4 regions of the Telluria sp. RB2R28 genome follow, and region 4 is predicted to be linked to each of the others. Evidence: predicted binding sites of a transcription regulator. Region 4 holds the regulator's gene; each other region holds the start of a gene.
What was found. Region 4 encodes LexA, which represses DNA repair genes until DNA is damaged. Its sites were predicted from a motif close to ACTGTATNNNNATACAGT; they were not measured.
Positions count from the first base shown of each region.

Region 1 (4,195 bases), on a different contig from region 4:
ATGGCAATGATCGTCAGCGACACGAGCGCGGCGCCTTGCGCGGCCATGTAGAACGACAGCGGCCAGCCGAACACCTCGAAGCGCGCCAGCTCGCGCGCGAAGAACACGGTGCCGAAGCCCGTGACGAGCCAGACGGCCAGCAACAGCAGCGACATGCGCCGCGTGCGGTTCCAGTGGATCGCGCGGGCGTGTTCCAGGCGCGCACGCGCCATGGTGTCGGGGGTCGGTTCGGGGATGTAATCAGTCGGCATGATCGGGTTCGCCCACAGGCGGTGGGAAGGTCAGGCGAAACAGGCTGCCCGGAAAGCGCGGGGACACGCTGCGTGGATTATTGAAGATGTCGATGTCGGCGCCGTGCTGCTGCACGATTTCGCGCACGATCGCCAGCCCCAGGCCGCTGCCCTGGGTATTGCTGCCCAGGATGCGGTAGAAGCGTTCGAACACGTGCAGGCGTTCGGCCGGCGCGATGCCGGGGCCGGTGTCTTCGACTTCGAGCAGCGCGTGCTCGCCGCTGCTGCGCACGCGCACCGTCACGCTGCCGCCGGCAGGCGTATAGCGCAGCGCATTGTCGATCAGGTTCGACAGCATCTCGCGCAGCATCAGGGGCTGGCCGGCGATCATCACCCGCTCGTCGTCATTGGCGGGCGGCTCGAAACCCAGGTCGATCTGATGGGCGAACGACGCCTGCACCCAGTCCTGCACGGTCTCGCGCGCCACTGCGGCCAGGTCGATCTCGTCGAACGCCAGGCCCGCCTGCGGCTGGTTCTCGGCGCGCGCCAGGGCCAGCAACTGGTTGATCAGGCGCGTGGCCGATTCGGAGCTCTTGGCCAGCTGCTCGAGCGAGCGGTGGATCTCGGCCGGATCGACTTCGCGCAGGGCCAGTTCGGACTGCATGCGCATGCCGGCCAGCGGCGTCTTCATCTGGTGGGCGGCGTCGGCGATGAAGCGTTTCTGCATCTCCACCGTCTTGCCCAGGCGCTCGAGCATGTCGTTGAACGAGCCCACCAGCGGCGAGATTTCTTCGGGCACCTGGCGCGGATCGATCGGCGACAGATCGTCCTGCGGCCGCGCGCGGATGCGCTGCTGCAGCTCGGCCAGCGGACTCAGGCCGCGCGAGAGCGCGAACCAGACCAGCGCCAGGATCACCGGCAGGATGATGAACTGGGGCAGGATCACGCCCTTGATGATTTCATTGGCCAGGTGCGCGCGCTTGTCGAGCGTCTCGGCCACCTGCACCAGTGCCAGCGGCGGCGTCGTCGGCGAGGCCGTCCGTTCGTGCAGCGGATCGAGATTCACATACGCGTAGGCCACGCGGATCGGCGTGCCGTGAATGGTGTCGTTGCGAAATTCGACGGTGCCGCTGCGGGCCGGTTCGCCGGCGCGGTTGGCGCGTGGACGCGGCAGGTCGCGGTCGCCGTCCAGGTGTTCGCCAGCCGGCCCGGCCAGCAGGTAATACACGCTGTCGACGTCGTCCGCGCGCAGGATGTCGCGTCCGGCCGTGCGCAGCTGGCCGACCGTCTTGCCGTCCACGGTGCGGATCTGCTGGCCCAGCACCGTGACCCGGTCTTCGAGCGCGTCGTCGAACGGCTGATTGGCGATCGATTTCGCCACCAGATAGGTGATCGCAATGCTCATCGGCCACAGCAGCAGCAGCGGCGCGAGCATCCAGTCGAGGATTTCCCCGAACAGCGAGTGACGGATGTTTTCGTCCGGCTCGGGGTTGGGTGGAACGTAGAGCGGCTCGAACTGCTGCTGCGGCTGCTGATGCGCGGGCTCGGGCGTGAAGCCGGCGTTCACTTGTCGGCGGCGGCAGTGGCGGGGATGCGGGCGTCGTTCGCGGCGGCAGCGGCTGCAGCGGCCGCGCTGGCCTCGGAGAATTTCTCGAGGCAATAGCCCAGGCCGCGCACGGTGGCGATACGCACGCCGCCGACCTCGATCTTCTTGCGCAGGCGGTGCACGTAGACCTCGATGGCGTTGTTGGAAACTTCTTCGCCCCATTCGCACAGGTGGTCGACCAGTTGCTCCTTGGAGACGAGGCGTCCGGTGCGCGCCAGCAGCACTTCGAGCAGGCCCAGCTCGCGCGCCGACAGGTCGAGCATCTGGTCGTTGATGTAGGCGCTGCGGCCGACCTGGTCATAGACCAACGGGCCGTGGCGCACGACGGCCGCGCCCCCGCCGGCGCCGCGGCGGGTCAGCGCCCGCACCCGCGCTTCGAGCTCGGACAGCGCAAACGGCTTGGCCATGTAGTCGTCGGCGCCCAGATCGAGACCCTCGACGCGCTGCTCGACGGAATCGGCCGCAGTCAGGATCAATACAGGCAGCAGCGAAGCGCGCGCGCGCAGGCGGCGCAGCACTTCCAGCCCGGACATCTTCGGCAGGCCCAGGTCGAGAATGAGCAGATCGAACTCCTGCGTGGACAGGGCGGTATCGGCATCCTGGCCGTTCTTGACACAATCGATGGCATAGCCGGACTGGCGCAGGGAGCGCGTCAGGCCATCGGCAAGTACGCTATCATCTTCGGCAAGCAGAATTCGCATGGGCACCTCTTATTGACGTTGTCGCTTGTTCATCGAACACGCGTGATCGAACCGGTTCTCATTGTGTTGGATTTACCGCCACAATGCGAGTCCCGAGCGATTGTTGGTAAGATAACCACGTCTTTTTGCTTGCAAAAACCACTGGATTTTTATACAGTACTGGCTCTTGAAGTGCGCGTGACCGCCCACACCTTGCCTACTCCACGACAGAAAGTACACCATGGACGACAAAAAAACCGCATTGAACGCCGCTGATAAGGGCAAGGCGCTGGCTGCCGCCCTGGCGCAGATTGAAAAGCAGTTCGGCAAGGGCTCGGTGATGCGCATGGATGCGAACACGCCGGTCGAAGAAGTACAAACGGTCTCCACCGGCTCGCTGGGCCTGGACATCGCGCTGGGCGTCGGCGGCCTGCCGCGCGGCCGTATCGTCGAGATCTACGGTCCTGAATCGTCGGGTAAAACCACCCTGACGCTGCAGACCATCGCCCAGATGCAAAAACTGGGTGGCACCTGCGCGTTCATCGACGCCGAGCACGCACTCGACGTCACCTACGCGCAAAAGCTGGGTATCAACCTGAGCGAACTGCTGATTTCGCAGCCGGATACCGGCGAGCAGGCGCTTGAAATCACCGACGCGCTGGTGCGCTCGGGCAGTGTCGACCTGGTCGTCATCGACTCGGTCGCGGCCCTGACGCCACGCGCCGAAATCGAAGGCGACATGGGTGACTCGTTGCCCGGCCTGCAGGCGCGTCTGATGTCGCAAGCGCTGCGCAAGCTCACTGGCTCGATCAACCGCACCAACACGCTGGTCATCTTCATCAACCAGATCCGCATGAAGATCGGTGTCATGTTCGGCAGCCCCGAGACCACCACCGGTGGTAACGCGCTGAAGTTCTACGCATCGGTGCGCCTGGACATCCGTCGTACCGGCTCGATCAAGTCGGGCGACGAAGTGATCGGTAACGAAACCAAGGTCAAGGTCGTCAAGAACAAGATCGCCCCGCCATTTAAAGAAGCGCACTTCGACATTCTTTATGGAGAAGGCACGTCCCGTGAAGGCGAAATTCTGGATCTCGGCGCAGATAACAAAATCGTCGAGAAGTCGGGCTCGTGGTACAGCTACAACGGCGAGCGTATTGGTCAGGGTAAAGACAACGCGCGTCAGTTCCTGCGTGACCGTCCAGCCCTGGCGCGCGAGATCGAAAACAAGGTCCGTACCGCCTTGGGTGTGCGCGAACTGCCGCCGACGATCGGTGGCGACGACAAGCCGAAGCTGCAGGCGGTTGGTGAATAATCAGCCGGCGCAGGGCGCGGTGGCAGCAGCTTGCCACCGGCGCCTGGCGCCATGCTGATGGGCTGACGTTACCCATGCGAGCACCCGTACTGAGTCTCAAGGGCCGCGCGCTGCGCTATCTGTCCCAGCGCGAGCACAGCCGCTTCGAACTGCGCCGCAAGCTGTCCAAGTATGCGGAAGAGGGGGATGACGTCGATGCCCTGCTCGATTTTCTTGAAAAAAATAACTGGTTGTCGCAGGAGCGCTTTGCCGAATCCCTGGTCAACCGTAAAGCGAGCCGTTATGGCGACAGTCGCGTGATGGCCGAATTGAAAAATCATGGTTTAACAAGCGACGCCCTGGTCGAGATCAAGGCCGGGCTGTC
Region 1 is NZ_JCASIK010000010.1:24,030-28,224, forward strand. Features, by position in the region: gene AC56LV_RS23845 (DUF4212 domain-containing protein) at 1-251, opposite strand, end outside; gene AC56LV_RS23850 (sensor histidine kinase) at 241-1,797, opposite strand; gene AC56LV_RS23855 (response regulator) at 1,794-2,537, opposite strand; gene recA (recombinase RecA) at 2,758-3,831, shown strand; gene recX (recombination regulator RecX) at 3,906-4,195, shown strand, end outside.
Region 1: a site for LexA is predicted at 2,678-2,695, ahead of recA (recombinase RecA). Genes of this name have one in related genera too.

Region 2 (4,195 bases), on a different contig from region 4:
TCGCCCGGCTGCTCGCCGACAAGCATGATCTGCGCGTGGTCCGGTCCGATGCCGCCGACGGCCTGCGTCGCGTGCTGCCACAGTTCGCAGCGCCGGCATTCGTCGAGCTTCGATGGCTGTTCGCGGTCGGGCTGGGCTTTTTCGGCGGCGATCGGGATCGTCGTGCCGCGGCGCTGGCCCACCTCGGCGACCTGGCCGATGCGGCGCGCGCCCAGGCCGGCCTGGCTGACCATCGACGGCACCAGCGCCCCCTCGGGCAGGTTCTTCCAGAAGCGCGACGGCACATGGCTTTGCATGACCTTCGTGTTCAGGCGCGCGGGGTTGAAGATGCTGCGGTAATAGGTCAGCCACAGCGCCTCGCCGTCGTCCTCGAGGTGGGCGGGGCCGGACATCAATGGCCCGGCGTCGTGCAGCGTGGCGCCATCCCACAGCACGCTGGCCTCGGGCGTGGCGATCATCCAGGTCATCTTGCCCATGCGGGCGACGAAATGTTCGGCCACCTGCGGCAGCACGTCGTGCGCGGGTTCGAACCAGGCGACGAACTGCGGCGGCCCGGCCTCGATCGGCCGTTCGCGAAAGCGGATATACGCAAACATGTCGTGCACCTCGCGCCGCACGGCCTTGACCATCGACGCCAGCCGCGCGCCATCGGGGTCGGCGGGCGACTGCACATCGTGCTCGCCCTGCTGCCAGCGCCAAACCACGCGGTACAGGAAGGCCCAGCGGTCGTGGTCGCGGTAGCAGGCGGCCGTCTGCAGCATCTCCATCAGGGAGCGCGGCACCTGCGGCCTGGGCGTGGCTTGTGCCACCCGTTCGATAGGCGGGGCAGCGAGAAGGTCGCCAGTCGGTTGCACCGTCTCCAGGGCCGATGCGGGCGCTGACGGCGCGCTCGAAAACAGGTCGGCGCCCGGCTCGCCCCACGTCACTGCCTCGGGCGGCACGCCGGCGCGCAACAGGGCGCGGGCCGTAGCGCGCCACTCGACGAACGAGGCCACCAGCAGCGGCTGGCCCGCGCGGACTGCGGCGACGGCCTCGCTGGCGACGACGGCTGCGCTGGCCGCGGGGGTCATGCTGCCTGCAGCTCCGGCCACAGGTTCATCTGCTGCGGCGCGTCGGCCATGTGCTTGCGCAGCAGGTCGGAGCTGGTCGCGCCCTGCGCCGGCTTGTAGTCGGCGGTGACGACGAACGGCGCCAGTTTTTTCAGGCTGCAGCGCAGCCGCGATAAATCTTCCCAGCGGATGCGGCGGATGCGGCGCAGGTCGGCGATGCGCTTGGCGTTGCGCAGGCCGATGCCGGGGATCCGCGCGATGAGGGTCGCATCGACGCGGTTCAGGTCCATCGGAAACTGGTCGCGGTTCGACAGCGCCCAGGCCAGCTTGGGATCGATGTCCAGCGCCAGATTGCCCGTTTGCGGCATGATCTCGCCGGCCGTGAAGCCGTAACTGCGCAGCAGGAAATCGGCCTGGTACAGGCGGTGCTCGCGCAGCAGCGGCGGTGGCGCGAGCGGCACGCTCTTGGGGCTTTGCGGGATCGGGCTGAAGGCGGAGTAGTACACGCGCTTGAGTTTATAGCTGCCGTACAGCGTCTCGGCGGTGTTGAGGATCGTGTGGTCGTCGCTGGCGTCAGCGCCGACGATCATCTGCGTGCTCTGGCCGGCCGGCGCAAACGCGGGCGACCTTGGCTCTTCGGCTTTTTCATCGAGCTTGCGCCGGATGGAGCCCATCGCCAGCTTGATCGTGTGGACGCTCTTTTCGGGCGCCAGTTTGGTCACGCTGTCGTGCGTCGGCAGCTCGATATTGACCGACAGGCGATCGGCCCAGCGCCCCGCTTCGGTAATGAGCAGCGGGTCGGCATCGGGAATCGTCTTGAGGTGGATGTAGCCGCGGAAGTTGTGCACCTCGCGCAGGGTGCGCGCCACGGCCACCAGCTGCTCCATCGTGTAGTCGGCCGACTGGATGATGCCGGAGCTGAGGAACAGGCCGTCGATGTAGTTGCGCAGGTAAAAATCCTGCGTCAATTTGACCACTTCATCGACCGCAAAGCGCGCGCGCGGGACGTTCGACGTGCGCCGGTTGATGCAGTACTGGCAGTCGTAGATGCAGAAATTGGTGAGCAGGATCTTGAGCAGCGAAACGCAGCGGCCATCGGGCGTGTAGCTGTGGCAGATGCCCATGCCGGTGGTGGCGCCCAGGCCGTCCTTGCCCTCGGAGCCGCGCTTGGGCGCACCGCTGCTGGCGCAGGATGCGTCGTACTTGGCCGCGTCGGCCAGGATTTCGAGCTTGTCGTTGAGTTCCATCGGACGCCCGTGGCTGTATGGGCATACAGTATAGCGTGGCGTGTCATGACAGAGGGTGCGGCAGCGCACCCGTGCGCGGGTGGCGCCGGGTCAAAGACGGGACGCAGATTAAGCTAGCAGCAAGCCTTCGGCCAGCGACAGCTGCTGCGCATCCATGCGGCGCGCGGTGCGGGCCAGGTAGTCGCGTGCGGGCCCGATCCCGGCGCCGCCGGCCCGATGCAGCCACGCATAGGCTTCGACCAGATCGCGCGGCGCGCCCTGCCCCGCCGCATACATCACGCCCAGGTTGAACTGGGCGCGCGCGTGGCCCTGGCGCGCCGCGCACAGGTACCAGAAATGGGCGGCTTCGTAATCCTTGTCCGCGCCCTTGGCGCAGTCGTAGCGCAGCCCCAGCTCGAACTGCGCCAGCGCGTGCTTCTGGTCGGCCGCCTTGTGCAGCCAGTCGGTGGCTTCGGCCGGGTCGCCCAGATCGAGCCGGTCGAGCAGCGTGGCCACCATGTACTGCGCCGCCGCGTAACCCTGCGCTGCGGCGCGCCGGTACCAGCCGAGTGCCTGCACGCTGTCCTGCGCCGCGCCGATGCCGTTTTCGTGGCGCAGGCCCAGGTCGAACTGCGCGCGCAGGTGGCCCTGGTCAGCCGCCTTGCGGTACCAGGCCGTGGCCTCCACTGGATCGCGGTCGACGCCATTGCCCGTGTCGAGGAGCTGCCCGAGGTGGTACTGCGCCACCGGCAAGCCCTGCTCGGCCGCGCGCCGGTACCAGATGGCGGCCTGCGCTGCATCCTGCACCACGCCCTGGCCGTGTTCATGGCGCATGCCCAGGCTGTCCTGTGCGCCGGCGTGGCCCTGCTGGGCAGCGCGCCGGTACCAGATGGCGGCCAGCGCATCGTCCTGCGGCACACCGTGGCCGGTGTCATACATCAGCGCGAGGTTGAACTGCGAACTGGCATGACCCTGGATGCCCGCGCGGCCGTACCACAGCATCGCCTGTTCGCCGTCCGCTTCCACGTCCTGGCCCTTGTCGTAGCGCAGGCCCAGATTGAACTGGGCCGGCGCATAGCCCTGCAGCGCGGCCTTGCGCAGCCACTCGAGCGCCTGCGCCGGGTCGCGCGCCACGCCCTGGCCGCTGTCGTAGCGCAGGCCCAGGCTGTACTGCGAACGGGCGTAGCCCTGGCTGGCCGCGCGCCGGTACCAGTCCAGCGCCGCATCCTGGTCCTGCGCCACGCCCTTGCCGGTGTCGTACATCATCCCGAGATTGTGCTGGGCGCCCGGCTCGCCCTGCTCTGCGGCGAGGCGAAACCAGTGCAGGGCGCGGCCCACGTCCTGCGCCACGCCCTGTCCTTTGGCGTACAGCCAGCCCAGGTTGTACTGGGCCAGCGCGTAACCCTGGCTGGCGGCGCGCTCGTACCAGTGGGCGGCCAGCATGAAGTCCTGGGTCACGCCCTGGCCCTTCTGCAGCATCACGCCGAGGTTGTACTGGGCCTGCGCCAGGTTAGCCGTGGCCGCGAGCCGGTACCAGCGCACCGCCAGTTCATCGCTTTGCGCCACGCCCTGGCCGTTCACGTACATGAAGCCAAGGCTGTGCTGGGCCTCGGCCACGCCACGTTCGGCAAGGCCTTTCACACGCAGGAATTCGGCGCTGTACAACGACGTGTCGGGCATGCCCACTTCAGGCCAGAACGGCGCGCAGGTTCGATCCGGGCCGGCTGCACAGCGCCACCATGAAGTCGCCCAGCGAAATCGGGCGGTAGAACAGGTAGCCCTGCATCGTCATGCAGCCGTTGGCACGCAGGTAGCGCGCCTGTTCTTCGGTCTCGACGCCTTCGGCGATCAGGTTCAGGCCCAGGCCGCGCGCGATCGAGATGATCGCCAGGATCACCGGATAGTGGCCGTCTTCCTCGT
Region 2 is NZ_JCASIK010000009.1:48,241-52,435, forward strand. Features, by position in the region: gene AC56LV_RS23240 (UdgX family uracil-DNA binding protein) at 1-1,070, opposite strand, end outside; gene AC56LV_RS23245 (putative DNA modification/repair radical SAM protein) at 1,067-2,296, opposite strand; gene AC56LV_RS23250 (SEL1-like repeat protein) at 2,405-3,955, opposite strand; gene AC56LV_RS23255 (GGDEF/EAL domain-containing response regulator) at 3,963-4,195, opposite strand, start outside.
Region 2: a site for LexA is predicted at 2,309-2,326, ahead of AC56LV_RS23245 (putative DNA modification/repair radical SAM protein). Genes of this name have one in related genera too.

Region 3 (4,195 bases), 100 kb from region 4:
GCACGACGTCCAGCGGCTGGCCGCTGACGAAGTCGGTGAAGGTCGACGAGAAGTAGGCCTGCTGCAGCGACGGCGCGCGGAAGCCCGTGCTGGCCGAGCCGCGCAGCAGCAGGTCCGGCGCCAGGCGATAGGCGGCGGCGAGCTTGCCGGTGGTGGTCGAGCCGAAGTCCGAGTAGCGCTCGTAGCGCAGCGCGGTCTGGACCTTGAGGCGGTCAGTCAGGTCCGTTTCGATGTCGACGTAGGCCGCGTTGCTGTGGCGATCGGTGTCGGTTTCGTCGCCCGGCTGGAAGCCCGGGAAGCCCTGGCTGCCGGCGTTGCCCCCCAAGCCCACGCCGTCGGCGTCGATGTACGAACCGGCTTCACCGGCGAAGATCTGGTAGTTCTCGCGGCGGTGCTCGAGGCCGAACGCGACGTTCATGCCCTTGAACACATCGCTGTAGAAGCGGCTGATGTCGGCGTTGGTGGTCGCCTGGCGGAACGAGAACGCGCCCGCGTAGAAGCGGTCGGCGCTGCGGCCCGGGCCGCCGCCAAGCAGATCGAGGTTGGCGATCGAGGCGTTGAGCGTATTGGCGATGTTGTACTTCAGGCGGTTGTAGCCGTAGGTCTGCGACAGGTCGGCATTCCATTCGCCGGCCGTCCAGCGGTAGCCGACGGTGCCCCAGCGGTCATCGACCTTGCCGTTGATGAACGGCACGAACCCGTCCGGGTACATCGCAGCCGAATTGCGCGACGGGATGTCTTCGGAACCCAGGCCTTCGCGGCCGAAGGCGGCCGACGAGGCGTCGCGCTGCTGCACGCCGGCGGTGAAGTAGAACTTGCCGCCCGCGCCAGCCGGGAATTCGCCGTTCAGGTAAATGGTCTGGTTGTCGGCTTTGGTGTCGCCGATGATGCGTGGGTTGCCGGGCTCCGAACGGTTGGAGCGGCCGCGGTCCGAGTATTCGCCGGTGATGCCCAGCACGCCGCCACCGAGGGCCACGCCGCAGTAGGCCGATGCCTGCCAGTTCTCGCCGTCGCCTTCGGTGTACTGGCCGTAGCCGGCCACCGATTCGCAGCCCAGGCTTTTCTTCAGGTCGATGTTGATCACGCCGGCAATCGCGTCCGAGCCGTATTGGGCGGCGGCGCCATCGCGCAGCACCTGCACTTCGCGGATTGCCATCACCGGGATGCCGTTCATGTCGGTGCCGGTGTTGCCGCGGTTGCGCGCGCCGAACAGGTTCACCAGCGCGACCGTGTGGCGGCGCTTGCCGTTGACGAGCACCAGGGTCTGGTCCGAACCCAGGCCGCGCAGGGCGGCCGAGTCGATCAGGTCGGCGCCGTCGGCGCCAGTCTGGCGCGTCGAGTTGAACGACGGCGACAGATTGCTCAGCACCTGCGCGAGGTCGAACTGGCCGCTTTGTTCGGCCGCTTTCGTCATCGGGATGAAGTCAATGGCGACCGGGGTGTCGGTGCTGGAGGCGGCGCCGACGCGGCGCGAGCCGACGACGCTCACGCTTGGCACGACGGCGTCGGTGGTGATGGCGGGTGCGGTTTGCGCCTGAACAGCGACAGGGGCGAGGGCAAGGGAAGCAAGAATGGTGCTGCCATACAGACTGGCCAACACGGAACGGGGCATGATTTTGAGTTTGAGCACTGGTTTCTCCGAAGGATGTTCGGATACTATCAATGGATCCTTCGATTGCCGTTGCAATGTGGCATTAACACAACGTTCTTGTTGTATAACTTTGTATTATCAATTCGGTTGCATAAGTAATTTCCTGGGGTAAATAAAGTACGTGCTCTGAAAAAGGTCGGCTATACTGTGTTTTTATACAGTATTTGTCATTTGACATGAGCCCGGCGTGACACAGCCTCCGACCAACCAGCCTCCCGCAGTCACGACCCTGCCGCCCTATGCCGAGTTGTTCTGCCTGTCGAACTTCTCGTTCCTGCAAGGGGCGTCGCATGCCGAGGAACTGGTGCTGCGCGCAGTGCAGCTCGGGTACTTCGCGCTGGGGATCACTGACGAATGCTCGCTGGCCGGTGTCGTGCGCGCACATGCCGAAGCCAAGGAAGCGGGCTTGCCGCTCATCATCGGCGCCCACTTCCATTTGCAGAATCCCGATGGCAGCCCGGCGCCGTCACTGATCCTGCTGGCGCAGAACCGCGAGGGTTACGGCAACCTGTCTGAATTCATCACGCTCGGGCGCACGCGCAGCGAGAAGGGGACGTACCTGTTGACCCCCGATGACCTGGCCGACCCGGCGCCGGAGAACGCGCACCTGCGCCACATGCCCGACTGCCTGGCGATCCTGCTGCCGCCGTATCCGGGGCACGAGGCGCAGGATGTCGACCGCCTGCACGCGCAGGCAGCGTGGATGGCCACGACCTTTCCGGGCCGTGCCTGGCTCGGCCTGACGTCGCTGCACCGCGCGTTCGACGATGCGCACCGCGCCACGGTCGAAGAAGTCGGCTGGCAGCATGGCTTGCCGATCGTGGCGCTGGGCCACGTCTGCATGCATGTGCGCTCGCGCAAGCCGCTGCAGGACACGCTCACCGCCACGCGCCTGAACAAGGCGGTGGCCGACTGCGGCTACGGGCTGGCGCAGAACGCCGAGCAGCACCTGCGCTCGCGCCTGCGGCTGGCCAATCTGTACACGCCCCAAGTGCTGGCCGAGACGGTGCGCGTGGCGCGCCTGTGCACGTTCTCGCTCGACGAGCTGCGCTACGAATACCCGGACGAAGTGGTTCCGCCCGGCCACACGGCGGCGAGCTTTTTGCGCGCCGAAACCTGGATCGGCGCGCACCGGCGTTTTCGCGACGGCATCCCGGCCAAGGTGCAGGCGCAGATCGAGCACGAGCTGGCGCTGATTTCCGAGATGCGCTACGAGCACTACTTCTTGACGGTGTACGACATCGTGCGCTTCGCCCGCTCGCAGCACATCCTGTGCCAGGGCCGCGGCTCGGCGGCCAATTCGGCCGTCTGCTATTGCCTCGGCATCACCGAGGTCGATCCGGCCCGCGCCAGCCTGCTGTTCGAGCGCTTCATCTCGCGCGAGCGCAACGAGCCGCCCGACATCGATGTCGACTTCGAACACCAGCGGCGCGAAGAAGTCATCCAGTACATCTACAACAAATACGGGCGCGATCGGGCGGCGCTGGCGGCGGTGGTGATCAGCTACCGCCCCAAGAGCGCACTGAGGGACAGCGGCCGTGCGCTGGGCATCGACCTTGGCATCGTCGAGAAGGTGGCCAAGACCCACCACTGGTTCGACAGCCGCGCCGACCTGCTGGGGCGCCTGGCCGAGAGCGGCCTGGATCCCGAGGCGCCGCTGTCGCGCCAGTGGGCCACGCTCGCGCAGTCGCTGCTGAACTTCCCGCGTCACCTGTCGCAGCATCCGGGCGGCTTCGTCATCGCGCGCGGCAAGCTCTCACGTCTGGTGCCGATCGAGAACGCGGCGATGGCCGACCGCAGCGTCATCCAGTGGGACAAGAACGATCTCGAAGAACTGGGGCTGATGAAGGTTGACGTGCTGGCGCTGGGCATGCTGTCGATGATGCGGCGGGGGCTGGAGCTGGTGGGCCAGCGCTATGGCAACGTGTTCGAGATGCAGGATATCCCGGCCGACGATACGGCGACCTACGACATGATCTGCCAGGCCGATACGGTGGGCGTGTTCCAGATCGAGTCGCGCGCGCAAATGAGCATGCTGCCGCGGATGCGCCCGCGCGTCTTCTACGACCTGGTGATCGAGGTGGCCGTGGTGCGCCCCGGCCCGATCCAGGGCGGCATGGTCCATCCCTATCTGCGGCGCCGCCAGGGCTTCGAGCCGGTGGTGTATCCGGGCGCCGACATGAAAGTGGCGCTCGAGCGCACGCTGGGCGTGCCGATCTTCCAGGAGCAGGTGATGCAGGTAGCGATCCTGGGTGCGGGCTTCACGCCGGGCGAGGCCGACCAGCTGCGCCGCGCGATGGCTGCCTGGAAGCGCAAGGGCGGGCTGGAACATTATTACGAGCGCATCACGAGCGGCATGCTCGAACGCGGCTACACCCTTGAATTCGCCGAGGCGATCTTCAGCCAGATCCAGGGCTTCGGCGAATACGGCTTTCCCGAGTCGCATGCGGCCAGCTTCGCGCTGCTGGCGTATGCCAGTTCGTGGCTCAAGTGTCACGAGCCGGCCGCGTTTCTATGCGCGCTGCTCAACAGCCAGCCGATGGG
Region 3 is NZ_JCASIK010000002.1:817,820-822,014, reverse strand. Features, by position in the region: gene AC56LV_RS11245 (TonB-dependent receptor plug domain-containing protein) at 1-1,630, opposite strand, end outside; gene AC56LV_RS11240 (error-prone DNA polymerase) at 1,839-4,195, shown strand, end outside.
Region 3: a site for LexA is predicted at 1,796-1,813, ahead of AC56LV_RS11240 (error-prone DNA polymerase). Genes of this name have one in related genera too.

Region 4 (4,195 bases):
GATGCGCGTCAGCTGGCGTCCGTGTTCCAGGGCAAGGAGCCGGGCTTCCGTTACGGTCGCCAGGGCAATCCCACCATCAGCGCGCTCGAGGACAAGGTCAGCAAGATGGAAGATGGCGTCGCCACGCTGTGCTTCGGCACTGGCATGGCCGCCATCGGCGCGCTGTTCCAGGCGCTGCTCAAGGCAGGCGACGCCATCGTCTCGTCAAGCTTCTTGTTTGGCAATACCAACAGCCTGTGGCAGACGGTGGCGGGGCAGGGCGTTGATGTTGCCTTTGTAGACGCGACCGATGTGGCGCAGGTCGAAGCAGCCTTGACGCCAAACACGCGCATGGTATTCGTCGAGACGATCGCCAATCCGCGCACGCAAGTGGCGGACCTGGCCCGCATCGGCGAGCTGTGCCGTGAGCGGGGCATCCTGTACGTGGTCGACAACACGATGACGTCGCCATGGCTGTTCCGCCCGAAGAACGTGGGCGCCGGTCTCGTGGTCAACTCGCTGACCAAGTCGATTGGCGGCCACGGCATTGCGCTGGGCGGCGCGCTGACCGACACCGGCCTGTTCGACTGGAGCGCGTACCCGAACATCGCACCGAACTTTCGCAAGCAGCCAGCGCAGGCCCAGGGCATGGCGCAGCTGCGCGCGAAAGCACTGCGCGACTTCGGCGCGTCGCTCGGGCCGGAAGCGGCGCATCACATCGCCGTTGGCGCCGAGACGCTGGCGCTGCGCATGACCCGTACCTGTGCCAATGCACTGGCGCTGGCCACGATGCTCGAAGCTGATGAGCGCGTGGCCAAGGTCCACTATCCGGGCCTGGCGTCGCATCCGCAGCACGGTATCGTCACGTCGCTGTTTCGCGCCGGCGGTTCGCTGCTCAGCTTTGAGCTGCACGAGTCCATCGATCCGTTCGATTACCTCAACCGCCTGCAGCTGGCGATTCCTGCCTCGAACCTGGGTGACAATCGCACGCTGGTCATCCCGGTGGCGCACACGATCTTCTTCGAGATGGGCGCCGAGCGCCGCGCCAGCATGGGCATTGCCGAGTCGCTGATCCGCGTGTCGGTGGGCATCGAGGACACCGACGACCTGGTCGAAGACTTCCGCCAGGCGCTGGACGCATAAGCACGGTGTAAAGGCATGCAAAGAAGGCCGGCGCGATGCCGGCCTTGTCATTTTTACGGTTGAGTTCCACTGTAAAAGGGGGCTATGATGCCCCATCGTCAGCTTGTCATTTTCTTCGGATGCCCATGAACCGTTTCCTGCTCTGCCTTTCTCTGACTATTGCCAGCGGCGCCTATGCGGGCGAGCTGGAAGACGCCAACGCGCTGTTTGAAAAGAAGGATTATGCGGGCGCGCTCAAGCTCTATACCAAGCTGGCCAACGCCGGCAATCCGCAAGCGCAGCAGCAGCTGGGACAGATGTACTGGTATGGCGAAGCCGGTGCCGTCGACGAGCCGGCGGCCAGGGCATTGTTCGAAAAGTCGGCCGCCAAGGGCAACAAGGTCGCGGCCGAATCGCTGGTCGTGATGGAACAGCGCGTGACCAAACGCGCCGAGATCGATTACTGGATCAAGGGCTATGACGGCGCCGAATTACAGTCAGGCGAATACCGCTGCCCGTCGCCGCGCATTCCGGCCGTGTCGAAAGTGAATGACGAGATCGATCGCGTCAACAAGCTGGTGACGGGCTGGCAGGACTGCTACAACAAGATGGTGACGAACCTGAATGCGCAGTCGCCGCTGACCAAGAAGATCCCGGCCGATATTGCGAAGCTCATGAACAAGCAGGAGGCGGACGCCTCGGCAGCCCACCTGGAGCAGGTGCGGCAGAATATCGCGGAAGGCGCGAAGGTCAATTCAAAGATGATCCTGGCGGATTTTGCAGCGTGGCGCAATGCCACCGAGGCATTCATCAACCAGCACAACGCCGTGGTGAAGAAGGCGTCGAACTGAGCAATGCCGGGTAGGGCAACGCCGGGTAAAGCAGGCACCGGCCGGGGAGGCCGGCGCCATTACATCAGTTCCAGCTACGCATCAAGCCGACAGCCAGGCCTTCGAGCGCGAATTCTTCGTCTGGCGAGACGGCAATGATGTTGAAGTCAGGGTTTTCTGGCAGCAGTTCGACCAGGTCGCCCGTCTTGCGATAGCGCTTGACCGTGACTTCGTCGCCCAGGCGCGCAACGACGATCTGGCCGTTCTTGGCGCTGTCGATTTTCTTGACCGCCAAAAAGTCGCCATCCATGATGCCTGCATCGCGCATCGACCAGCCTTTGACCTTTAGCAGAAAATCAGGCCGCGCCGCGAACATGGCCGCGTCGACGTTGTAGGTGGCTTCGACGTGCTCTTGCGCCAGGATCGGATTACCCGCCGCAACGCGCCCGACCAGCGGCAGCGACATGAACGACGGCGGCGGCATCGGGATCGCTTCGACGCTCGCGCCGATCAGGCGGATGCCGCGCGATGTGCCAGGTGAAATTTCGATGGCGCCCTTGCGCGCCAGTGCTTGCAGATGTTCTTCAGCCGCATTGGCCGAGCGGAAACCCAGTTCAGAAGCGATTTCAGCCCGGGTTGGGGGGAAACCGGTGTTCTCGATCGCTTCCTTGATCAGGTTCAGGATCTGTTCTTGCCGTGCAGTGAGCTTTAGCATAAATGTGTTACAGCAACCGGTTATGTATGTAACCTGTATTTTTGTACAGTATTCTCGCGCGCGCAAGGGGAAACGCGAAAAATATCGCGAAAATCGTGATTCAGGGTGCAAATAGCCGTCAAAACGCTGGAATTGTCGAGTCAGATACGCCAAATGCGGGGCCAATCGAGGCGATAAAGCATCATCGGGGGTTTCCAAGTCACCGATATTCAGGTTATAATTGCCGGCTTTCCCTTCCCACACTCGTCTTGACGCCGAGGTGGGCATTTGTTAAACGTCCTCAAGGAGTAATGCATGCGTCATTATGAAATCGTTTTTATCGTCCATCCGGACCAGAGCGAACAAGTTCCGGCGATGATCGAGCGTTACAAGACCACGGTGACCAGCCGCGGCGGTAACATCCATCGCGTTGAAGACTGGGGCCGCCGCCAGATGGCGTACCAGATCCAGAAGCTGCCAAAAGCACACTACATCTGCCTGAACATCGAATGCGACAACGAGACCCTGGTCGAGCTGGAAACTGCATTCAAGTTCAATGATGCGGTTCTGCGTCACCTGACCGTCAAGCTGAAAAAAGCTGAAACCGCACCGTCGCCGATGATGAAATCGGTGCAGCGCGAAGACGCAGCCAAGAGCCACCGTGCCGAAGCCGCTGCGCCAGCAGCCGCTCCAGCCGCTGCGCCAGCGCCTGCTGCTGCTTAAGTTTTTCCCAGTTATTCGTAGTAACCAGTAACACCGGGTGCATAACGCAAACCACCTCCAGCTCATGGCGACCATCGCCGAGCGCGACGTACTGCGTTACACCCCGGCCGGTGTGCCAATCGTTTCAGCCGTCCTGATGCACGAATCGCAGCAGGAAGAGGCCGGAGTCGAAAGGTCGGTCGCGTTCGAAGTCCCCGCGTTCGCCGCGGGCGAGATTTCGGGCAGGTTTGCCAGCGCCGAATTGGGCGCCAGCTACAGGTTCAACGGATTTCTTGCACGGAAAAATCGCAACAGCAAAGCCCTGGTGTTTCACATCATTGATTTCAGTGCCGCTTAACCCGGCAATTTAGATACAGGAGCCTCAAATGGCATTCGGTAAAAAGTTCGACAAAAACAAAGCGAAACTCAAAGAGAAGCGCAAACAGCAAAACCCGCTGTTCAAGCGCAAGAAATTCTGCCGCTTCACCGCCGCTGGCGTTGAGCAGGTGGACTACAAGGACGTCGACACCCTGAAGGACTTCGTCCAGGAAAACGGCAAGATCATGCCAGCACGTCTGACCGGCACCAAGGCGCACTACCAGCGTCAGGTCGACACCGCGATCAAGCGCGCACGCTACCTTGCGCTGCTGCCGTACACCGACCTGCACCACGGTTAATCGTCGGTCACGACAGTCAGATATCTGGAGATCACTATGCAAATCATTCTGTTGGAAAAAGTAGTCAACGTCGGCAACCTGGGCGACGTCGTCAAGGTCAAGGACGGTTACGCACGTAACTTCCTGATCCCACAAAAGATGGCCCGCCGCGCTACCGCCGGCGCCGTCGCCGAGTTCGAAGCCAAGCGCGC
Region 4 is NZ_JCASIK010000002.1:714,621-718,815, reverse strand. Features, by position in the region: gene AC56LV_RS10825 (cystathionine gamma-synthase family protein) at 1-1,122, shown strand, start outside; gene AC56LV_RS10820 (tetratricopeptide repeat protein) at 1,158-1,952, shown strand; gene lexA (transcriptional repressor LexA) at 2,017-2,646, opposite strand; gene rpsF (30S ribosomal protein S6) at 2,941-3,348, shown strand; gene priB (primosomal replication protein N) at 3,386-3,685, shown strand; gene rpsR (30S ribosomal protein S18) at 3,714-4,004, shown strand; gene rplI (50S ribosomal protein L9) at 4,041-4,195, shown strand, end outside.